Regions from separate parts of the Metabacillus litoralis genome, predicted to be linked through region 2. Evidence: riboswitches for the same ligand, from Rfam matches in the RefSeq annotation. Region 2 holds a riboswitch; each other region holds the start of a gene.
The links. A riboswitch is a leader RNA that binds a small molecule or an ion and turns the genes downstream of it on or off. The one in region 2 is predicted to bind cyclic di-GMP.
Positions count from the first base shown of each region.

Region 1 (8,245 bases), 2.0 Mb from region 2:
ACGCCAAAAAACACTTTTTTGATAGCCGAAAAGTTGATTGAAGGAAGTGAGCACTTGTTCTCGAAAGTCTTTTTGTGGGTTCATTATTTCTTCAATAAATTGAAACCTTTTTTCATTTTCAGAAAGTACTTTCCTGCTTAACATTCCTTGGATACATCCCCTTCCATTAATATCATGTAATAAATGTTATCGTTAAAGAGAAGAAAAATCCACACATTTTTCTGAATAATGCAAATATTAAACGAAAAAGTATTTAAAATATTACCCTTTTGGGTGATATCCTTAATTGTCTAAGTGATGCAATAATTACTTTGTAAGCGTTTTCTATAAAGTGGTTATAATCCTTACCAATTAATTTTACTAAAGGAGTGTACTGTAAATGTATCCAAAAAAAGAAGAAAAACTCAATACTATACCAGCAAAAAATAGACAAGATGCTCTTTGGAGCTGGTCAGCAAGTGACATGGCTTACGGAATTCGCACCGGATTGTTTTCTTCACGCGAAACAGTTAAAAGCTGTCTGGAACGCATTAATCAAGTCAACCCAAAAATTAATGCTATTGTCGAAGTCCTTGCTGATGAAGCACTTAGGGAGGCTGATGCCGCTGATCATGCTGTTTTGCGCGGTGAAAAAATCGGACCTCTCCATGGTGTGCCAATTGTCAGTAAGATTAATACGGATCATGCGGGCCACGCTACAACAGACGGGGTAGTTGCTTATAAAGGGCATATTGCTTCACAAGACAGCCCTCCAATAGCTAATTTACGGAAAGCGGGGGGGATTTTTGTTGGCAGAACGAACGTACCCTCATTTAGTTTAAGGTGGTTTTCGAATAATGATTTACATGGATGTACGTTAAACCCGTGGGATTCTACAAGAACTCCAGGAGGCTCTAGCGGAGGCTCTAGCTCTGCTGTAGCAAGTGGGATGGTACCTATTGCACATGGCAATGATATCGCTGGGTCGATCCGTTACCCTGCATATGCATGTGGAGTAACGGGTATAAGACCTACTGTTGGACGCGTCCCTGGCTCAGGTCCTATAAACGTGGACTCATCACTGGCTGTTCAGATGATGGGTGTACAAGGACCACTGGCTCGCAAGGTAAAGGATTTAAGAATAGCTCTTGAAGCCATGTCAGCTCCTGACACTCGTGATCCTATATATGCACAAGTACCTCTGATCGGTGAACCTCTCAAAGGGCCTGTTCGAGTAGGGTTATTACGTGATGTAGGAGTTGCTAAACCAGATCCACTCGTAAACCAAGAACTAGATGCAGCAGCATCGTATTTAAAAGATGCCGGTTATATTGTGGAAGAAGTAGAACTTCCATTATTCTATGAAGCATATAAACTATGGTTTTTAATTCTCTTAGAGGATTTACGTGGAATTTTACCAATGATTGGAGAATTTGGGGACAAAGCAGCTAATGTGAATTTAGAGTATGTCTATAAAGTTTCTGAAGAATTATGGGGTAAACCTAGTCTTGAAAAATACAAACAAGGATATGCTCGTCGAGGTACACTTATTGCCCAGTTGCAGCAGTTCTTAGAAGAATATCCACTCATTCTTTTCCCTAGTTCAACGGAGCAAGCATTTCTCCAAGATGAAGATATAGAAAGTGTTTCTGCGAGTAAACGCTTATTAAATGCCCAGTGGCCAATGGTGTCTGTTCCTGTATTAGGATTCCCAGCTATTTCAGTACCTACCTCTGTAACAAGTGGATTACCGAATGGTGTCCAACTTTTAGGGAGACGTTTTCGTGAAGATACTTTATTTGATGCTGCGGAGATAATAGAAGCACGGTCAAACATGGCAACTCCGATTGACCCTAAATTTTAACAAAAGCAAATGTGTATTTTTAAAATAAGTTAGCTAGAAAAGAAAGGAAGGTAGAGGATGAAAAATCAACTGTCAAATTCATCACGTCTCTATGAGTATCGACTAGTCATTCTTATCTTTTTTGCATGGGGTTTCTTATTTTTAGATAGATCAGCATTGTCCTATATAATCCCTGCTATGGTGGGAGATTTGGAATTAACAACTGGGCAAGTTGGACAAATCAATATGTGGCAAACAATCGGATTTGCTATTTCAGGGCCTATAATTGGTATGATTTCTGACAAAACTGGAAAAAGAAAGCCATTATTAATTGCAGCTATCCTGGCAACCGCTGTATTTTCTGCATTATCAGGGCTTGCAAACTCGTATCATTCTCTGTTAATCATACGATTCTTGGTCGGTGTATGTGAAGGACCAATTTATCCGTTGGCTATGTTAATGATCGCTTCTGCATCTTCCCCGGGACGCTTTGGACGAAATGCAGGCATCGTCAATGCGGGAGTCGCTGTTATCGCTGTTGCTCTTGGTCCAATTCTTGTGACTCAGACTATTTCTATGCTTAATTGGCATTGGGCGTTTGTCATCATAAGTATTCCTAGTTTAATTTTAGGATTACTAGTATATCTGTTTACTAATGAAATAAGTCCTGACAAAATCCACCAAACTGAGCAAAAGCAAAAAACAAGTTTTACCGACATTTTCAAATATAGAAATATGTTCTCTGCATGCTTATTGCAATTTTTGGTATGGGAGGTATTTGGATTTTCTATTCATATGTACCACTATTTTTGACTTCGGTAGGGCAGATGTCTATTGAAAGAATGGGAATGATAATGTCTGCAATGGGGCTTTTGGGAATCCTTACAACGATTGGTATACCAATGTTTTCAGATTATTTTGGTAGAAAAAAGACATTGATTATTTTCGCCCTTTTAGGAGTATTAGCTCCACTTGGTTTATACTTTTTCCCGGTCAGTACTTTCGGGATTATCCTCTTAATGTTATTCGGTGGAATGTTGGGAACTCTAACGCCTATTTTTTTTAATGTCATTCCTCAAGAAACGGTACCACCACATCTAACTGCAACTTCAGTCGCTATTATTATTGGAGTGGGCGAAATCTTTGGTTCCTTTATTGTAGGGGGTTCAGGTGCTTTAGCTGACGTCCATGGTTTCTCTTTCGTCATGATTGTATCCGCGATAGCGACTTTCCTCGTAGCTATCATAAGTTTTGGACTTATTGAGACTAATCAAAGAGTCAAGAAATCCAGCATATCTACCGTTACCGTTGAAAAAATAGCCGAAACAAAATAACAAGCACTTGGCAAAGGGTCAGGACTGCCTGTCGGGTAAGGTCCTTATGAACTAAGAGGGCTACGGCTTGTACTCTATTAAAAGCGAGGGTCTATTTCATAATAGTTAACTAGGAGGAGTTGATTCATCTTGTCATCGATTGGATTAGAATTTGTATTTCATGCGTATGTGACGATTAGCAAAGAATTAGAGATTGGCCCAGTCTCAACCGGTATTCGGAATATAGCACCGATAACAGGAGGAACTTTCGAAGGAAAAAACCTAAAAGGAATAGTTGTTCCAGGTGGAGCTGACTGGCAGTTAATTAGGGCAGATGGAATAATGGAAGTAGAAGCTAAATATACACTAAAGACAGATGACAACGCACTTATCTACGTAATGAACAACGGGATCATAAACTTACAAGAACTTCCACCTACTGGTTATGCTAGAACTTGCCCAAAGTTTGAGGTTTCACATGACAAATACACTTGGCTGTGCAAATCACTGTTTGTAAGTACGATTACCCCTATGGTAGATGAAGCTACACCTATGACACTAGAAAATAAATCTATGCTAAGTGCCGTGTCTGTTAATTTTTACCGTGTAACGTAAAATGAGATATTTAACGGCGATGATACATCCATGTATTCAAGAAGGGTTGTAAATTAGTAGATCTTCAATTAGACAGTAATGTTTTAATAGTTTAATGTAACACTGTTTGCTTTGAAATGTAACATCTCTTTAGTTACCTCGGTTTGATTAGCAAAACAGCTTAAAGTGGATACGCACAATTCAATATCTTCTTGAATGTTCTCTTTATGGAGTGTAGCTTGATGCTCACTCCTTTTTACTTTTAATGCATAATCATTTCAGAAGATTCATCTACAGCATCTATACCATAACCCGGAAGGTGTCCCAAAATCTATACTTATGACACCTTCGTTTATTTATCGGAATATTCAGTATTATTATTTCCGTATACCAATTATGAGAAAAGTATGATATATTACTTAGGGCTATATATCTAATTTAATATAGGCAAACTATTTGAAAAAATAGGACGCAAAACTATAGGGACTAAATACTAGACATAAGTATAAGTCAGCCAGTTGCATTTCATTCAATTACTACGGGGATTGTGTGATTCTTTTGGGCTACTTCTTATTGAAGTAGCTTTTTATTTTTAGGCTATTTTATAGCTTTATGTTGATTTTTCTACTTTGTTGATTGAAGTGAATGGTATTAGACTCCCTGACTGTCAGCAAAAACGATTTCCTTCAGTGAAAGCACCAACCAAGTTTAACAAAGATTATTTTTAAAAGAGTTAAGCAATTTGATGATATAGCCGATAGAATACTTGTAGCAATTTTTTGTTATTTCGCAATAGAATTTGATTAATAAGTTAAGGGAAGTGTACAACAATGAAGAAATGGTATTCTAATATATCATTAAAAACAAAAAGTATTTTATTTAGTATCATCACGACTACTTTAGTTGCTATTTTAGTAACGGGGGTAAGTTACTTTGTTAATTCTAAGTTTATGTTACAGAATCTTGTAACAGATGCTGAACAAACTGTTGAAACGTGGTCACAGGATATTGATCCTAAAGATGTAATGGAAGTAATGGAAACAGATGATGAGAGTAGTGAAGCTGCTCAGCGTTTGATCAGTCATTTTGATCAATTATCAAATTACCAACCTTCAGTTGCACAAGGTTATATCTTTGGTACCGAGCTGGAAAATGGTTCAGAAACGAGTTTAGTTGCTTCACCAACAGAATTATTAGACATACTTAAAGCGGAAGCGGATTTAACAGTTGGGGATATGTATGGTCAGCCTGATAATATTGTCAAGCTAGTAAAGAAGCTTACGGCTGAAAAGGAAATAGTGGTTTCTGATATTTACTCAGATGGTTTAGGAACTTGGATTACAGTTGCCAAACCATATGTGGATGAAAATGGTGAGGTTTATGCTTATTACGGAATGGACTTTAATGCACAAAGCTTTGTCGATAGCCAAAGAAATATCTTAATGACTGTAGGAATTATTCTATTAATTGTCGTTTTAGTTATTGCTGTGCTGGAATATTTCTTATTAGGAAAACTATATAAACCGATCGGTGAGCTTGCTAGTGGGATCGAATCTGTCACAGCAGGTAATTACGATGTGAGATTAAAAGAGTCGAATGATGAGATAGGTAGGGTAGCAGTAAGCTTTAATGTGATGGTTGATAATATAAGAAGTTTAATTAATTCGATTGGATCTGCTTCGAAGAATACGTCAAGTAACTATGACTCATTGTTCACTTCTGTAAGTAATACTAGTGAAAAAATGGATCGTATTACTACTGACGTGTCAGAAATGTCAGGAAGATTTGAATCTCAAAGTGGATCTGCTTATGAGATTTCCTCTTCATTACAACAATTGTCTGCTGGAGTAGAGACAGTGGCTCGTAATATTTCTAATGTTAGTGAAGGATCGAAAGAAACTGAGAGTCTTGCAATGAAAGGGAGTGACTCAGTTGATCAAGTAGGAAAACAAATGGGATTGATTAATCAATCGTCTCAAAACTCCGAAAAACTTATTCGAAATCTTAATGAACGTTCTAATGAAATTCATTCGATTGTTGGTCTGATTACAAGTATTTCTGAGCAAACAAGTCTTTTATCCTTAAATGCTTCCATTGAAGCAGCAAGAGCAGGGGAGCATGGGAAAGGATTTGCAATTGTTGCTGATGAAGTGAAAAAGCTAGCTGAACAATCAAAAGGTTCTGCAGAAAAAATTAAATCATTGATAGATTATATACAACAAGAAACAGAAGAAGCTGTTATTTCAATTAATGATGGGGTCAAATACGCGAACGCTGGTGTGTCTCTTGTAAAAGAGACAGGAATTCTTTTTGCTGATATTCTTGATTCTGCGCGCAATGTGTCTGCTCAAATGGATGAAATATCTGCAGCAACAGAACAAATGTCTGCAGAAAATCAACAAATTACAGCTACTTTTGAACAGTTTACAGATTTAACAACACAAAATAGCGATACAGTTATTTCATTAACAGATAGTATCAAGGCCCAGAAGGTTTCATTTGATACAATTGTTGATTCGGCACAGGATATGAAAAAGGTAATTGATACTCTTGAAGAAGCTGTATCAACTTTAAAAGTATAGTACTTAAAATTCTTTATTATTCACTAGGCCTATAGGGAAAAAGTCTCTATAGGTTTTTGGTGCTAAAAACTTTGCAGAGGGATCATTTTAAAAACTAAGGTTATTTTCAAATAAATAAGTAGGATGTGTTTATAGATGACAACATTAGTCAAACAAAAGCCTGTGAAGGTACTATCAGTAGAGGATGAGAACTTATGGTCAGGAATTAATCATACAGACCAATTTTTCCCTACTAATATAGGCTTACATAATGTTTTTGTGGAAACAGCTACCATGTATCCAGAGCATATAGCTGTTTCAGATGGTCGAGATCGAACAATTACGTTTAAGGCTTTAGACGAGAAATCGAATATGGTTGCTAATTATCTGATTTCACAAGGAATTCGAATTGGCGATTACATTTCGGTTTTTATGGATCGAAGTATTGAAGCAATTATTGCGATGCTAGGAGTTATGAAGTCTGGGGCAGTGTATGTGCCATTAACACCAGAAAATCCTGAGGAACGTAATCAATATATTATTAAGGATTCCTCGAGTAAGCTTGTACTAACATCTAAAGAACAAAAAGATATTTTAGCTAATTTAATGATAGAATCAGCCGTTCCTTATCTATCTATTGAAGATATTTCAGAAGAGAATACTGCGCCAACGGTCGTTGTTGAAAATTCTAACCTTGCTTATATTATATATACTTCAGGATCAACTGGTACGCCAAAAGGAGTAAAAATTCGCCATGAAAGCATTGTTAATTTTGGTTATGCATTGAAACGTGAATTTGCTATTTCTCCATCGGATGTATTAGCACAATTTTTTATGTTGTCTTTTGATGCCTCTTTTATTGAAGTGTGCACAATGATCTATAATGGCGCAAGATTACATTTCTTAACAAAAGAGGAACGTGTTGATGTGTCTGCATTTGCTGAAACTGTGCAGAAATATGGAATTACCCATGTTATGGCTTTTCCAGTCACTGCATTAAAACAGTTTTCTACTTATGCAAATGAAGATGATACGAAAAAAACTCACTCCTTAAAAATGATTGGTGTTGGAGGTGAAGCATTAACAGGTGAAGTGGTTCGCTTATTTCATAACAAATTTAAGCATGTTCAACTTGTTAATTTATATGGACCCACAGAAGCAACTGCTGCTGCCTCTTACTATCGAGTAGACGGGGAAAAGGATAGTAAAGTAGAAAATGTACCGATTGGAAAACCTTTTTCAAATTATAAGTTTTATGTTGTAAATGATGATTTGGAGTTGAATCCAGTTGGGGTTGAAGGAGAATTGTTAATTGACTCCATTTCTGTTTCAGAAGGATATCATAACTTACCTGAAAAAACAGAAAAAGCATTTGTTAAAGTTCCTTATTCCGATCGAGTTGTTTATCGCACTGGTGATAGAGTGAAATTATTGCCATCTGGTGATATTGAGTTCTTAGGACGTGTTGATCTGCAAGTCAAAATAAGAGGCTATCGGATTGAATTAGGAGAAATAGAGAATAGAATGTTTAGAGCCGATTTTATTGAGGAGGGGGCAGTGGTTCCAAAGGAAGTAAATGGTGATAAAGTCCTTGTTGCTTACTACTCAATAAAAGAAGGTCATCGTGCTACAAAGAAAGAAGTTATAGATATTATTTCAGACGGTCTACCAAGCTATATGATTCCTACTTATTTTATTGAATTGCCTTTTATTCCATTGTCTCCTACACTTAAAGTCAATCGCAACCATTTAATTACGTTACCACTAGAGAATTCAGCTTCATATGATGAGGATAAGAAGAAGCCTTCTAATAAAGTAGAAGCTAAGCTCCTGAAAGTGTGGCAAGAGGTCTTAGGGATAATGAATATTGGGGTTGACGAAAACTTCTTTGAGTTAGGTGGTCATTCCCTTAAGGTATTAGGTGCGTTAACTCTTCTGAAGAAAGATTATAAATC
Region 1 is NZ_CP033043.1:4,511,654-4,519,898, forward strand. Features, by position in the region: gene D9842_RS22065 (response regulator transcription factor) at 1-144, opposite strand, end outside; gene D9842_RS22070 (amidase family protein) at 380-1,843, shown strand; gene D9842_RS22075 (MFS transporter) at 1,901-2,635, shown strand; gene D9842_RS22080 (MFS transporter) at 2,590-3,156, shown strand; gene D9842_RS22085 (DUF3237 domain-containing protein) at 3,286-3,750, shown strand; cyclic di-GMP riboswitch class I at 4,166-4,255, shown strand; gene D9842_RS22090 (methyl-accepting chemotaxis protein) at 4,560-6,311, shown strand; gene D9842_RS22095 (non-ribosomal peptide synthetase) at 6,447-8,245, shown strand, end outside.
Region 1: another riboswitch for cyclic di-GMP. It lies ahead of D9842_RS22090 (methyl-accepting chemotaxis protein); the one in region 2 lies ahead of D9842_RS06315 (EAL domain-containing protein).

Region 2 (8,245 bases):
GCTTTCGCACAGTGTACATAGCATTCTTTCACTTCTACTAATAAACCAAATAAAGGACTTTTTCCATTTACCGCACTTTTTTCAAGAAGTTCAGGATCACGACAAATATAAGCTTTCCCGTTTATTCTTAATGTTTCTCCTAAACCAGGAATCAAAAAAAGGAGTCCAATATTAGGATTGGAAATTATGTTATGAACGGAATCCATTCGTTTATTTCCTGGTCTTTCTGGAATAAATAAATGTTGTTCATCTAATACCATCACAAACCCTGGAGCATCTCCTCTTGGAGTTACATCACATTCTCCTTCTGCATTAGAAGTAGCGAGAGATAGAAATGGAGATTTTGAGATAAAATCAACACAATGTTCGTCAATAAAGGAAATCACTTTATTTGCAGCTCTTTGGCTAGGAGTGCCAATAAAGGAGCGAAACTCTTCAAATTCCTCTTTTGTAGAGATAATGTTTTTATATGTAGTTGTCATGTAATCACCTTTCCAAATTGGAATAATACATCATATCATGAGAAAGTTAAGGTCTGTACCCATAAGAAAAATCAAATAAAAATGCAAAAAAGATAAAGATAGCTGCTGCAGGAATCATGCTTGTGAATACTAAGACCTTAGCAATCCGAGTATTAGCCTTAGTAAACCATTTAAAGTAAAGGAAGATCAAAATAAACGCTAATGGCCAGAATAGAAAACCCGCAATCGTACTAACCCATTCTGAATTTTTATCCCAGTATTCATCAGGAACAGGGAGGATGTTTTCGAATTGTTTATCAATTTTATTTTTGGTTGAAATAAAGATATAGGACAGTACGAAATAATAGGTGATCATTGTCGTTTTTATCCACCATCTTAATGACCTGCTGGAAATGACAATGATCAAAATAAGGCCTAATAAAATGAAAAACCCCGTGTATTGTTGCAAAAAACCACCTCTTTAAGAAAGGTATCTAATTTTCAGAAAAGTTTCAATAAAAAATAAGAGGAATTCATGGGTTCCTCTTATTTTTTATTTTTATTACTTGAGTTAATTTCATAATTATGACTCTTAAATCAAAAAACGAATTTTTTTTCACCTTGAGTGACAAATATATTGGTCATTATTAAAAGTAAGGTTGTCAAACTCAAATGTAAGTGTGAACCAATACATCTTTAAAGGGTAATGTGATCTATTATTATATTTAAAAATCAATAAAGAAAGCCCTTCTATCAGAACGTTTCAATGGATCGTAAATTTGCCATAAATAATCCTCATAATTCCACAAAAAAATAACTTTTTTAAAAAATAAATGATTTAGAGGTTTTTAATTAGCGTGAATAGGGTATAGGACAGGGGTTAAAAGTACTAAGAGGAGGTATTGACATGTGTTCCCATAAATAAAATGAAAATAGATTTGTTGTTTTAACTTTTTAACCACCTAAGAATGGAGATAAGAAAGATGGACTTCAAGAAAAATACAAAAAGTAAAATCACCGATAAAATGGATGTTAAAGTAAGTATAAGACTTAAAATGATCGTAGTGGTAATCGTAAGTTTAGTAATTAGTTCGCCAATTTCTCAATATATAAACCTTTTATTAAAAGAATATGTGGACGGTAGTTTTGGAGTTTTCGTCAACACCTCTATTACTCTTTTAGTTGCAACTGTCATCATATCATTAGCTACGAGATTTTTAATTATTAATCGAATTAAAAAAGTACTAGAGGCAACAAAATTAGCTGCAAATGGGGATTTGACAATTATTATAGAAGAAAACTCAAAAGATGAAATCGGTCAATTAGCATCATCATTTAATTTAATGATCAGTAATTTACATAAAGTAGTGACAAAAACTAATGATACATCTGCTAAAGTTGCTTCGTATTCAGAAGATTTTAAAGTTAGTACCGAACAAAGCAGTGCTTCAGTTGAGCAAATATCAAATGCCATTCAAGCTATTGTATCTGGTTCAGAACTACAAACAGCGAAAACATCCGAACTCTTTAAATCTTCTAAATTAGTTAGTGACGAATTAAACAATGTTGCAGCTTCTATTCAAACGATTTCCGATTTAGCTAATGTAACAAACGATAAGGCAGATTCTGGATTAAAGTTAATAGATGAAACGATTAATAAAATGGATACAATACAACATTCAGTTCTGTCCTCTTCGCAAAAAATGAATACTTTGGGAGAAAAATCTAAGGAAATCAGTCAAATTGTTTCCTTAATAACTAACATTGCGGATCAAACAAACTTACTAGCTTTAAATGCTTCAATCGAAGCCGCACGAGCTGGGGATGCAGGTAAAGGATTTGCTGTAGTGGCCGAAGAGGTTAGAAAGCTAGCAGAGGGTTCCTCTAAAGCCGGTGAAGAAATTAGAAAATTGGTAAATGAGATACAACTTCAAACCACTGAGGCTGTTGATTCTATAAATAGTGGGACGATCATTGTCGAAGATGGAAGAGGCATGGTTTATAAGAGTGGTGAAGCGTTTAAAGACATTGTTCAATATGTTCACAACATAGGAAATAAGTCAGACTCAGCAATTAAAGCTATGGTCATGGTTGATGAGAGAACAAAGACAACGACCGAAAGCATCAGAGAAATAGATGACATTGCAGTGCAAGCCTCATCTAGTGTCCAAAATGTTGCAGCTACTGTAGAAGAGCAATCTGCTTCAAATGAAGAAATCACTTCTTCTGCCCAGTTGTTAAGTGAAATGGCAAATGACCTAAGAGTAGAAATAAGTAAATTTAAAATTTGATTTTTCCGAAAAAACAATCATTACTCTAATAGAGTTGATTGTTTTTTTATTTTCCATTCATTACAGCAATAGATTATTATGTCTGCTAAATATTTGCTGTATCGAAGAAGGCTTATTTTCTCCTCATTCATAACCTAAGAGTGAATTCACCGATCTTTGTTACAAATGCTCAAACAGTCAAAACGCTATCCCTATTCATATCAAATGATTGCCTAATCCTATCACAAGCACTTACGTAATACGAGAAGCCTGTATTATAATAAGTATAAGGTCAAAAACTATGACGTGAAACTTATGGATGAACTATCACACAATCAAAAGCAAGAGCTCGTCAACCTGATAAAACGTCATTCCGAACTGAATGGTTTGCATGAAACTGAGTAAGACGAATTCTAATGAACCATATCTATCTCTAACAATAGAGAGCAGGCGCATTCAGAAGGTAGTGACTGCCTTTGAGCTTTAACTTATCAAGATAAAAATGAAAACTTATTTAAAGAGGGATAGCATGGTAAAAAGCAAACTAGCACTCATTGGTTCAGCTGTGATTTTATGTATATGTATGAGCTTCTATTTTCCATATCCTACTAATAAAACAATTGACGCACGGGCTTCATTCATGATGTTACCAATTCGAGACCAAGATGGGTACGTTGTACTCGGAATCATTGGATCTTTCTTGTTTATTCTGGCAATGATTTTACTTGGTATTGGTTTAAAGAAATATCGTGTAAGAACGATGATCATCGTTATATTGGTCTATTCAATTCTACCAACACTTTTGATTACCATGTATCAAGAAACCTTAGCTAAGGGGATAGCAGCCATTTCGTATGATGGAAGTGGTACCTGTCAATTTGATCATGTGAGCGAAGATCTATTAAATGGGGAATGCTCAATCGTTTTGCATAATCGCAGCAGTGAATCTGTTTCATTTGAAATAGAATTTTTAGATTCTTTTTTCCCTGAAGATGAAGTACGAATGGAGTCGCTCATGAATTTGAATGGCCCTCACATATTTACAATAGAAGGAAATAGTGAAGAAACGATTGAAGTAAAAGCGTTACTTGACCTAACAGATGTGCCGAATCCTATTGGTGGGGGAACCTCAACGGGTATTCATATTAAGTTAATAGAGGGAGAGGACATTCGCATTTTATAGTTAATCCATATGATTCTTCTGTGTTTCTAGATAAAGTATCCAGCTCTTAGATAACCAATAATGAAAGGGTGAATGATAGATGATCGTTCATTTTAAAGATAGTCAATTATTTTATGAAACGTATGGAGAGGGACATCCTATTCTTATTTTACATGCTATGGGAACAGATCATCGCTCCATGACAGCCTGGATCGAGCCTATTTTTCACAATATGAAAGGCTTTCAGCGAATTTATATAGACATTCCAGCTCACGGGAAAAGTAAGATTGGGAAAAGTCTAAAGTCTACTCAAGATTTCTTAGATATAATTCTTTCTTTTATAGAGACTGAGTTAAAAGTTCACACATTTTCGTTAGTAGGTCATTCTTATGGAGGGTATTTAGCTCAAGGAATTTTTAGTAGAAAAAGAGATTCCGTAAAGAGCTTGTGTTTACTTGCACCTGCCATCCATAAAAAAGAAAGAACCTTACCAATAAAAGTGGTAAGAGAAGTAGATGAGGATGTATTGAAAACAATAGATCCCGAGGTTAGAGGTGCTATTAACACTTTACTTGTTTATCAAACAAAGGAAAATATTGAATCCTTTCTCCGTACAATTCAGCCAGGTCGTTTATTAGCAGATCGCGAGTTTCTTTTGTCTAATTGGAGGGAAGAGGGGTATTACTTGAAGAATGACCCGTTTAGCGACATGAACAATTTACATACTCCTACACTTTTTATTTTAGGGAAACAGGATTCTATTTGCGGTTATCGTGATTATCTTCCTTTTCTGGATATGTTTTCTAATCTTTCCTTTTCAGTCCTTGATCAGGCGGGTCACTTGATGACGATTGAAAAAAGAGCGGTCGTTCAGAGTTTATTTAAAGACTGGTTACTATCTAGTAAACTAAAAAAAGAGATATCCGAATGAGGATTTCTCTTTTTTGCTTAGAACCTATTCTATTATTCTAGAATCAAGCTCAATAACATGTGCAAATAAACCGCCAAATTGACCTTCATTCCAATAGATATTCACCAAATACTCATAGCCACCATGCTCAAAGCCAATAACACTGTTTTTCCCAACCTCGTATGGTATCTCGATTTCATAGTATTCCTCTTCTACAGGATCTGCCTCTCCGCCTTTGAATAGAACACGAATCGTATTAGCTGCGTCTTCAACCACCTCAACAGAAATGACTCTTGGTCCATCAAAGGTATTCATGTCAGCCAATTCCATTTCTAGGATGTGAAGATTACTCGCAATGTTTAAGTAAATAGATTCCTGTTCGATTTTTTCTAGAAAGCGATCAATCAAAATAAATCGATCTAGAACATAATCAACATTCACTTCATTTTTAGCCAATTCTTGTTTTGCCCGTTCCAGTTCAATAAAGGCAGATACAGGATAAATAATTCTGTTTTGCTCTAATCTTGCTGGATTTACAAACTTTTCACGAAAGGCATCACGATTTGGCTTTCCATACACTCGTGAAACAACTCGGTCTAGCTTTTTGATTTCTGCAGAGAGATTGTTATAAAGAATAACTGTCTCATGATTCATGACAAGAGAATCATTGCGTTTTTTAAGCTCTAATCTTTTTGCCTCTACAGATTGTCCAACTTTTAAAGCATCAATATAAGTGGCTGATTTATCAATTTGTTGTTTCACATTACTAGATAATCTAGCTTCTAATTGAGTTTTAGCTGTGCTTTTCTTTAAGGAAGAAACAATAGTGACTGCTTTTTGATAATAAGTTTTCGTATCATTATAAAGCTTCATATCTATGTCTCTAATTCCATTGTTTCTTTCCACAGACATTTGCCATTTTAATGATCCTCCATAGCTTTCTGCTTTCTTCACAGCAAGTTGGGCTTCATTTAACGTTGCTGCACTTGCATTAATAGGGTAAAACGCTACAAATAGGAGAAACATGAAACCAATTGCGCTTCTAAATACCTTCACTCTGTGTTCACCTCGAAATAATAGTTGTAAAAGAAGTATAGTCATTTTTGAAAGCCCTGTCTTTATGAAATTGGAACCATTTCCATGCATGTTCGACATAACGTTCCACAAAACGATTCTCATAGTTAAAAAGGACTATTTTTTACAAGGTAAACATGATAAAATAAATGAAATAATTAAAAAAAATTCACTGAAAAGGCAAAATCATTGAAAAATGATGACGCAAAGCTACAGACCTACGGGGAAACCTATGGTGGCTGAGTTTCCAAAGGAATAACGATTTAAGGTTATTTCCATTTGGAAGTAGCCTTTTATTTTTATAAAGCTTTTATTTTTAATTAAGTGGGGGATTGCTATGCTAAAGATTGGTCGACTACCTACAACCACACTTTTTGTATCCGCTTTCATTTATTTCACTTGGAAGATCTTTATACATGATCCTTTACTAGAATCTTTAGGACTTACTTTCGTTCAAATCATTGTTGGAATTCTTAGCTTGATTTGGCTCATAAAAGCTTATAAAAGTATGAGTAAGAAAAGTAAATACTTTTGGCTTTTATTAGGAATCGGTGTCATTCTGACAATACTATCAAATACTTTATGGTTTAAGCACCAATTGTTTGAAAGTACAACCCTGTTTCCTGATAACTCTTATTTCATTTGGCTTTTAGCTTATATGTTCTATTTATCGGCCTTGATTTATAAAGTAAGAGAATTTAGTCTTATTGCATCAACTAGCTCCTACATATTTAATATCGTTGTTTTTATGATATCAGCTACAGCCGTTAGTGCACATTATTTAATAAGACCGAATATCTTAAAATCGGAATCTTTTATCATGATTATCACAAATATTGCCTATCCTATTATAAGTTTAAGTATATTATTTGTTATAACGATTCTTTACTATTTAATTCAACAAGTTAAACAAGAAGAGAATATGTTTTTATATCTTATTATTGGGTTCTTTTTGCAAGTAATAGCTGATTCTTATTACGCATATCAAGCGACGATGGAAACGTATCAGCCTGGAGGTTTGTCGGATTTTCTATGGATGGTGTCAATCTTATTGATAGGAATTGGAGGCTATTACGCTAAGAATAATAGGGCCGAAACAAGATTGCACATTATGAATCCATTCGATACTAGAGAAAGAATTTTTCCATACTTTAGTGTAATCGTTCTGATTGTTTTAGTTACACATAGTTATGAATGGAAACTAAATCTTCTTAGTTTAGGTTTGGTCATTGTTATGAACTTGATTATAGCTCGCCAACTTAGAGTTTTAACTAAAAATAAAAAGCTTGTGGAAGAGTATAAATTTTTGGCTTATCATGATCCATTGACTGGTTTAAATAATCGAGCTAGCTTTCAAGAGGATTTAAGTGAAAGATTGAATCATGCTACTAATAAAAGCATGGCTGTCTTATTATTAGACCTTGATCGATTTAAAGTAATAAATGATACACTAGGACATTATCGCGGAGATCACGTTTTGATAAAAACAGCAGAACGACTTAGCGACGCTTTAGATGATTCTGCTCAAATTTATAGACTAGGCGGAGACGAGTTTGTCATCATCGTTTCTGAAGGTTTAGAAGAACAATGTTCAATGATAGCCCATAGGATATTAAATGAATTTACGCAGCCATTTCGAATAGATGAACATGAAATTATCGTCACACCAAGTATAGGGATTAGTAGATATCCTGATCATGGAGATAATGGTGAGGACCTTCTTAAAAATGCTGATGCTGCCATGTATCTAGCGAAGGAAAATGGGAAAAACAACTTTAAATTTTATAACACGGAACTAGAAAAAATAAATACTAGAAAAATGAAAATAGAAAATGAACTGCGATGTGCTATCGAAAAAAATCACTTTTCTCTTTCTTATCAGCCAAAGGTAGATTTAGAGACTAATAAGATCAATGGCATGGAAGCGTTGCTGCGTTGGAATCACCCTGAATTAGGTATAATTTCGCCTGTTGAATTTATTCCCATTGCGGAAGAAACAGGACAAATTATCTCTATTGGAGAATGGGTGCTAAAGACAGCATGTAAGCAGAGTAAAGCATGGCAGGAAAAAGGCTATCCATCTTTATGTGTTTCAATCAATGTTTCTGTAAGGCAACTTAAAAATAAAGATTTTGTTGAAATTGTCAGTCAAGCTCTACAAGAGTCAAGGCTAGAGCCACAATTTTTAGAATTAGAAATTACAGAAAGCATTATGCAAGAGATAAATGTTAGTATTCATATTTTAAATCGTCTAAGAAAGTTAGGAATTAAAATTTCTATAGATGATTTTGGAACTGGATACTCCTCCTTACATGTGCTTCAGCAGCTACCGATCGATACGATAAAAATTGATAAGTCTTTTATTAAA
Region 2 is NZ_CP033043.1:1,315,635-1,323,879, reverse strand. Features, by position in the region: gene D9842_RS06345 (pyridoxamine 5'-phosphate oxidase family protein) at 1-482, opposite strand, end outside; gene D9842_RS06340 (hypothetical protein) at 529-930, opposite strand; gene D9842_RS06335 (methyl-accepting chemotaxis protein) at 1,445-2,752, shown strand; gene D9842_RS06330 (hypothetical protein) at 3,261-3,914, shown strand; gene D9842_RS06325 (alpha/beta fold hydrolase) at 3,994-4,824, shown strand; gene D9842_RS06320 (hypothetical protein) at 4,849-5,859, opposite strand; cyclic di-GMP riboswitch class I at 6,047-6,129, shown strand; gene D9842_RS06315 (EAL domain-containing protein) at 6,215-8,245, shown strand, end outside.

Region 3 (8,245 bases), 1.1 Mb from region 2:
ATTATTTAGAAAGGGGAACTGCTGATATACGATTGATAGTGTTCGTATAACTCGTTTGAGTGTTTTATGTTTTTTGGCTATTTTAAAAAGTGATTCGTAATTTAAATCATTACCATGAATTTTAATCATTTGAATGATGTCTAGAAAATGCTTTAGTGAGTCTAAGTTATGACGCCAAGCATGTAAAATGATGAAGTAAAATGCATGAATTGTAGATAGTTCTAATACAAATTGATAATTTTCTATTGGTATAGACTGGTTCCATAACTCATCAATAGATAGGGCCGAGGTGTTTTCTCTTACTATATTCCAATGAATTTCTATTAACAGTGGAATAGTTGATCCTGGAAGTGTTTTACTGAATGTACGATGGAAATGCTCTTCATCATTATTTTCCTCAACAATGAATCCCAGTTTTTTTATACACGCTATCGTTTCATCAATTTGATCTTCCTTAATAAGGATATCAATATCTGATGATGATCTTGCAGCAAAGTCATTAAAGTATTTTTCAGAGAAGAAAGGACCTTTAAGTGGGATCACAAAAATATTGTTTTCTTCAAATGCGGACAGTATCATTTGGGTTTGGTTCTTAATGAGTAAATTTTGGATGAACTGTTGATTGTACTTTTTAAGCAGCATGTCTTTGAGATTTATTGGTATCGTATCTATTATATTATTATGTTTTAACATTGAAAGAAATGTGGGTTCTAGATTGAAATGGATTATATCTGCTTTTAGTTCTTTATATTCCTTATTACTATAATTGAGTGGGAGAGAAGATTCATAATAAAGATCTTCAATAAATTTTTTAATCACATTTATGCACCTCCTTCTGTCATATAGATATAGCGCTGTTCTCTTTATATATTTCCTGTGCTAAAGATTGAGTCTCTGTTAGTCTTCTGTATAAGCCAGGTTGCAGCATTAACTCTTCATGTGTACCAAGTTGAACGATTTCACCGTTATCAAGAACAACAATTACATCAGCATGTTGTATTGTTGATAAACGATGGGCAATGACTAAAGTCGTTTTTTTCTTCATCAATCTTTCCAATGCTTCTTTCACCTTAAACTCTGACTCGCTATCCAAAGCAGATGTAGCTTCATCAAGTAATAGAATTGGAGCATCCTTTAATATTGCCCTGGCAATAGAAATTCTTTGTTTTTGTCCTCCGGAAAGTCTTACTCCACGTTCACCAATTTCAGTGTTGTATTGTTCGGGTAGTGACATAATGAAGTCATGGATATTAGCAGCTATCGCAGCATTGATCATTTCTAATTCGCTAATGTTTGGTCGAGCGAGTAATAGGTTATCTTTAATAGTGCCGCTAAATAAAAAAGTATCTTGTGCGACATGAGCAAAAGTACTTCTGAGGTGAGAGGAAGATAGTTGATCTATGGGAGTGTTATCCATTAAAATTTGCCCGGATTGTGGCTGATAAAATCCTTGAAGTAAGTGAAATAATGTTGTTTTTCCTGCACCACTAGGACCTACAAATGCAATAACCTTTCCAGTTTGGATCGTTAAGTTTAGTGAATTAAAAATCTGCATTTCTTGTTCATATGAGAAAGAAATATGACTAAACTGTATAGTTTTAGGTATTTTAACTGAATCAACATAGGTAGGGAGCTCTTTATTTATTGGTTGAATATCGAGTACATTTGAGATCCGTTCAACAGCAGATGCTGAGCTTTGAAAGCTTCCCCATAAGCCTGCAAGCCCTGTAAGAGGACTAATTAGATGTTGCATTAGGGTTACGAAAGTTAGAAGAGAACCAACTGTGATTTGTCCATTAGATACAAAAAAAGCTCCTAAACAAAGGCTTATAATGTAAGTAATAGACGAAATCAGACCACCAACAACATAAAAGGTCCCACGTAGTTTAGCGTTTTTCATCTCTAAGTCAAACAAAGAGTGGTTTTGATCATAAAATTTCCTTAAAAACAATCGTTCAATAAGAAATGAGCGGATAATTGGTATTCCTTGAAATGTTTCATTGAGCTGACTATTTATATCACCTATTTTATTGTAAATTGTTCGACTATTATTTCTAATAAGAATACCAAAAATCCCACCAGCGACTATTGCGATGGGGATGATAAAAAGGCTAAGCACTGATAATTGCCAATTAATTTGGAGCATATAAATAAACACAGCTATTGATATTAGTGGAAGTTGAATAAGGTATATAAGGTTACTACCAATTACACCATCAATACAATTAATGTCATTTGTAAAATGAGTCATTAGTTCACCAGTACGGATTTTTGACAGTTTACTAGTGGGTAACAACATAATTTGTTTTAGGACATATTCCTTTAGATCTCTTTTTATTTTACTTGTTACATAGGATTCTAAATAGGTATTAAAAAAGGTAACTATTTGGCTGCTAACAATTAGGATTGATACAACAAGCAGTAAGGATTTAATTTTATCGAATTCCCCAGATACTGCTGCATCTGTAATTGTTCCAAAGAACCAAGCAAAACCGATAGTTAAAAAAATATCTGCGAATAAAATAACGATAAGTCCAGTATACGATTTCCAGCTAGAAAGGATATATGGACCTAATAACTGAAAGGTTCTCTTGATTCCTTTTAAATTTATTTCCTTTAAGATAGATGATAGTTTATCAGTTATCATGTAGAGACTCCCGAACGATTTTTGTATTGATATTCTACTGACAGATAGTATCTTAGTAGCCTTGAAACAATTGGAAAAGATAATATGAACTTGCTCCAGGCAATGGAGGGGAACTTATTTGTGTATTTCTTACTTTTTGTAGTTTGGATTGTGATGAGCTTACCTATTATTTGATTTTGATTAATAGGCTCATCTGTACATAGATTTGTATCACCTTTTAAAACAAATTGTTTCTGATTATTATCTTGTTTTAGAACAGAAAGTAATCGATGGGCTATTAATTGACCAGAGTTTGTATGATAAAGTAAAATGTCTCCTTTTTTAACGTTCATTTCATCAAAATGAACAAATCGACATATGTTTCCTTTTTTTATGTAAGGGTACATGCTAGTACCATACGAGGGTAGATCTATCCAACCGTATTTTTTTATAGTTATTAGTAATAACTCGACAGTATCTTGATTAAACTGCATGTTGGACCAATCCATATTCTATTAACTCTTGTAGAAATTCTTGTATACTAGAAGAAAGGGAGTTATTATCTAAAATATATTTTTCCTCAATCAATTGCGTCATCCTTTCAACAGTTTGAGGTGAGTCAAGTAAAGACCAGCAATATCCACCCAAATCATTTAATTTTGTTACTGTAAATTGGTCTGTATTTAATATAATCCACTGATCATCAAGCTGAACAGCTTCATAATCACTTTTTTTGATATACTGTGTCATTATGAGATCATCTCCCAAAAGGTATTGTTTTTTTGAAAATGGAGGTCATAGATTGGTACTTGGTGTACTAGGTAATGGAGCAAATGAAAGATTTTAGTAGTCTCCTTGGGAGAATCATCCCAATAAAAGACTTTGTCCATTAAATGTAGCATGCTGTTTGATTTTTGTATTTGTTCTCTTTTATTCTTTAGAGATTGATGTAGTAGTTGAATACTCCCTAACTCAAATGATGTATTTATGCATTTACTATTTAATTCACTTCTAAAAGGGGAATCGAAGACAGTTACACTGTCAGGGGAAATTTTAATAATAGATGCCTCATCAGATAATAATTCCCTTGGTGAAGAAAGTCTTGCAGCTGTAGATTTCCCCGCACCAGAATGTCCGGAAAAAATATGTGCATTGTCGTTATCAATAACACAAGAAGAATGAAGTAGGATTCCCCAATTATGATAGACGATAAAAGAGCTATACAAATTCATTAAAGCATGTTTTAAAGCAAGTTCATCATGTACCCAGATCATTGCGTTTCTGTATAAATTATCTATGCGGATAATGTAGTCAGAACGCTTAAAAGAAATGTATTCTTTGGTTTTGGTAATGGATACTTCATACCCATTGAATGGAATCCCGTATCCATCATCTATATGGACTGAGAGATTTGGTTTAATATCTTCATTAATTTCATCCATAAAATTTTCCTTAACTAAGTTTACTATTTTAGTTGAATAACTAGAAACTACCAGTTTGTGTTCTGCTATTTTTATATGTGAGTAATACATTTTAACTTTTCCTCATTTCCCAAATAGGAGGTCAAAGAAGAAGACCTCCTGAAAAGATTGATATTACTTACGTCTATTCTCAGCACCTTTACCAGGTGCTCCAGCCCCTCCTGGAGTAGGATTTGGATTATTTCCTGGCCAGTTTACTCCATCATTTCCTGTTCCGGGATGGTTCGTATTACCTTTTCCAGGATTCCAACTCTGAGCAGTCTCAAACCGAATCGCCTGATGGTCCAAAACCAACGGACGATTATCACTTGTTTTTAGGGTCATTTATTTCTCACCTCCTGTTTATTCTTTATAAAGAACAAACAGAGTGATGAAATCTGCTTGTTATAGTTCGTTATACACTTTGTTGTTCTCAATAACATTATATATATCTAATTACTAAAAGAAAAGTCCTAATTTTCGACAAGTATATTCTGTAGAAAGGATGGAATTATAGAAAAGAAGGATATATTTTTCGTTCACTATAACAAACAACATAAAAACAAAAAAGCACAATCAGCAGCCTAAGCCACCAACCATGCCCTCATTTATCAGGATCATTCTGAAGTCTCCACTTGTTAAACTCCAAAAATTCCTTAAACTGTTCTTTAGACACACCGGATTTCATCGCATCTTGAACAAGTTTTGTCCATTCTAAGTCAAGTTCTTCGGGATCCGTTTCATTTTGTTCATTTAGGAGGGTATTTACCGATACACCGAGTACAGATGACACCTTTTCCAGAAACTGAACAGAAGGATTTGACTGGAGATTGCGCTCAATCGAACTTAAATATGATTTTGCAACTCCTGCTCGTTCTGCTAGTTCGGATAATGATAGGTTTTTTTGGGTTCTATATTTTTTAATTCGTGGGCCAATCACGTCAAGTCACCTTCCTTTAATAATGCTATTATAACATATAAAGAAGGGATTTGTTTGATATGGAGAACGGTTTTCTAAAAAAATTTTATGTAAGAATGAGTTAAACAGCAGGACTTCCCATCTTAATAAAGAATTCTTTAATTTCTTCTACACTAATACCAATTTCCAATGCTTCTAAAATTAATTCAACCCATTCGTGGTCAAGCTGTCTGTCTTTAATAAGATTGTGTATCGTTTCATTATTCAACTATCTCATCCTCCTAAAATACTCCTGTATTCCAGGCAGCCCAGCCATCTTAGTTTTTAATACTGAAGATCTGTGACTTTGCGTCCCTATTTTTCAATAGGTTTGCCTTTGAACTGATTATATTGTCACTGAATGACTAACCTAACGTTGCAAAAGTCCTTGAAAAATGTCTGTCTTATTAACTATTCTTATTATAAAAGGGAATTTTTAGAAAGTGTGCAGAATGGTGTCGATAAGGAAAAATTTCTTTAATTGATGGTTTTTTTAATTTTACTGTAATATTAAACGGGTAATTAGTCCTGATTTGTTGTCTGTTTAGGGGGGGTTATAATATGTTAAGGGGTTTTTGTTTACATATTATTAATATAAGAAGTCGTGTCTAAAATTGAATTTTTGTCGAACAAAATTTACTTTTTTACAAAAAATGACAATCGGTACCGATTGTCATTTCGTAATACTATTTAAATATCCCCTGCGGAGTCAAATAAAAAACCCCTCCATTTTGGACCGAAATATTGATCTGCGGTTCATAAAGCTCCCTCAACGCTTCCTTTTCCACCTCATAACAATCGGGCTTCTCATCCATATCTTCATAAAAATGATCCAAAAGCTTCAAATCCTCATTCCATCTTTCGCGTGCTTTATCCGCCCAGGAATGATCTTGTTCATGAATAGATTGCATAATAAACTGCTCAATCCGTTTAAGTCCACTTTGGGGTTTGATTAACGGTGTCATGGTAAAACAAAGGTCTGGGATCTTCGGTGTTAGCTCCAATTTCTCAAGTTTTTCTTGAAAGTTTTCTACTAAAGTCCCACTTACCAAATGTAATCCAATCGAATAGAGCTGATCTTTTTTCATGTCACACTGATAGGAAACTATAATGTTAACACCAATCCAAGGGTGTAGTGGGATGTTTCCACCTGGTTCTTTGACCTGCTCAAAAAGTCGGATATAGCTACCTAAATTTGTTGTCGAACGAAAAATTTGGTGAAGGCGGGGGGCACCGAAGTGCATGACCTCGCCTTTAAGATCACTTGGAGCACGATTTTGGTCTGTGATCAGTGTGAGCTTCATCGGGTTTGGAACACCGTTAGTTTTTTCAAGGTAATGCCAGTAGAAAGGGCGGTTCATTAATTCCTTGTCCATTTCAATGGTTAGCTGAACGGTCATGTAGCCTTGGCCTTTTTCAATGATGTCACAGGAATTGGCTGTGAAGAAGCTTTCTAAATAGCTGTGAATTTGCTCTTGTTGCATGCTTTTCGCCACCTTTCAGAAAAATTTATTTGTCACCACTAGCCGCTTTTCGTTGTTCTTGTGAGTGTTGGGCATAATCAAGAATGGATGTTAAATTTTCCATCTTAATCTTCATTTCCCGATCACTTTTTGAATTGATCATAATGTCTTGAATATGCTCGTCAAAGTTTTTGATTTCTAGTCGAGTTAAAATTTCATCAAGATCTCCGATGACTTTTTCAAATAAGTTAATTTTGTCATATAAAAGAGTCAGGATATGTTCTTCAACAGTGTTTCTTGTTGCCATATTGTAGATGTTTACGTCATGTTCTTGTCCTAAGCGGTGGATACGTCCGATCCGTTGTTCCAGCCTCATTGGATTCCATGGTAAATCATAGTTAATAATATTATGACAGAATTGTAGGTTAATCCCTTCACCACCGGCTTCGGTTGCGATTAGTACTTGAACACGGTTTTTGAATAGTTCTTTCATCCAGTCTTTTTTGCCTCGCTTAAAACCTCCGCGGAAGGGAACAGAGCTGATACCGTTTTGTTGTAGAAACCATTGTAAATAAAACTGAGTAGCACGGTATTCAGTAAAGATAATAACTTTATCGTCAATTTCTTTGATTAACTCTACAACTTTCAGAGCTTTTGAGTTTTGTGTTACACCGTCTATCGCCATCATAATATCTTTAATAACCTCATTTGGTAGAGCAGCTTCCTCTTCTTCCGGCAAATCCAACATTTTTTTCAAAGTCATATAAACGGCTTCACGACTGCTGCACGCTTCACGTTGGAGTGTCATGATCGAAAATGCATTTGCTGCATATTGTGAAGACGATTTTATAGCTGTTATCGTGTCATAAAGGTTTTGCTCGGTTTCGGAAAACTCAATCGGAACTGTTTCAACATTCCGTTTTGGCCAGTCAATGCCGGTGTCTCCACGACGGTTTCGAATCATTACTTTGTTAATTAATTCACGTAAATGTTCATGATCCTCCAGAGAACGCTCCTTAGCGGAGAACACCTCTGTAAAGTATGCTTCGTTACCAAGGTGACCTGGTTTTAACAGTGAAACAAGATTGAAAATCTCTTCAACCCTGTTTTGAACGGGAGTAGCGGTTAAAAGTAAGCAATACTTTTTCTTTAGATTCTGAACAAATTCATAGTTTTTCGTTTTATTATTTTTTAGCTTGTGAGCTTCATCAATAATGACTAAGTCGTAGTTTTGTTCATAAACAATGTCTCGATGGGGACTACGTTTTGCTGTGTCAATTGATGAAACAACAACATCACATGCTTCCCAAACATAGCTTTTCTTTTGCTCGACTGCCGGAATAAAAAACTTTTCATTTAATTCCCGGGCCCATTGTGAAACAAGGGAGGCAGGGACTAAAATTAGCACTTTTTTAACTAGTCCACGAATCATATATTCTTTTAAAATTAATCCTGCTTCAATTGTTTTTCCTAAACCAACTTCATCAGCTAGAATAGCTTTTCCGTTCATTTTTTCAACGACTCTTTGAGCCACCTCTAGTTGGTGGGGAAGAGGAGTGAAGTGTGGTAGGTGATTAGGTGCTTGCAGCCCTTCAAAGGTTGGTACAGCTGTATTTTTTTGAACCTCATAAGCAAGCTTATACAGCTCCCAGTTCGACCAAGGTCCGTCGCTATCTAGTTTTTCAAAAAAGCCTTTCTGCCAGGTTGTATCGAAGTTCGTCTTTATATTCATCGTAAA
Region 3 is NZ_CP033043.1:2,448,567-2,456,811, reverse strand. Features, by position in the region: gene D9842_RS12225 (nucleotidyltransferase domain-containing protein) at 1-819, opposite strand, end outside; gene D9842_RS12220 (ABC transporter ATP-binding protein) at 839-2,647, opposite strand; gene D9842_RS12215 (signal peptidase I) at 2,644-3,135, opposite strand; gene D9842_RS12210 (PqqD family protein) at 3,110-3,376, opposite strand; gene D9842_RS12205 (hypothetical protein) at 3,376-4,068, opposite strand; gene D9842_RS12200 (hypothetical protein) at 4,222-4,431, opposite strand; gene D9842_RS12195 (helix-turn-helix domain-containing protein) at 4,691-5,026, opposite strand; gene D9842_RS12190 (anti-repressor SinI family protein) at 5,127-5,273, opposite strand; cyclic di-GMP riboswitch class I at 5,305-5,390, opposite strand; gene D9842_RS12185 (YqhG family protein) at 5,731-6,528, opposite strand; gene D9842_RS12180 (DEAD/DEAH box helicase) at 6,554-8,239, opposite strand.
Region 3: another riboswitch for cyclic di-GMP. It lies ahead of D9842_RS12190 (anti-repressor SinI family protein); the one in region 2 lies ahead of D9842_RS06315 (EAL domain-containing protein).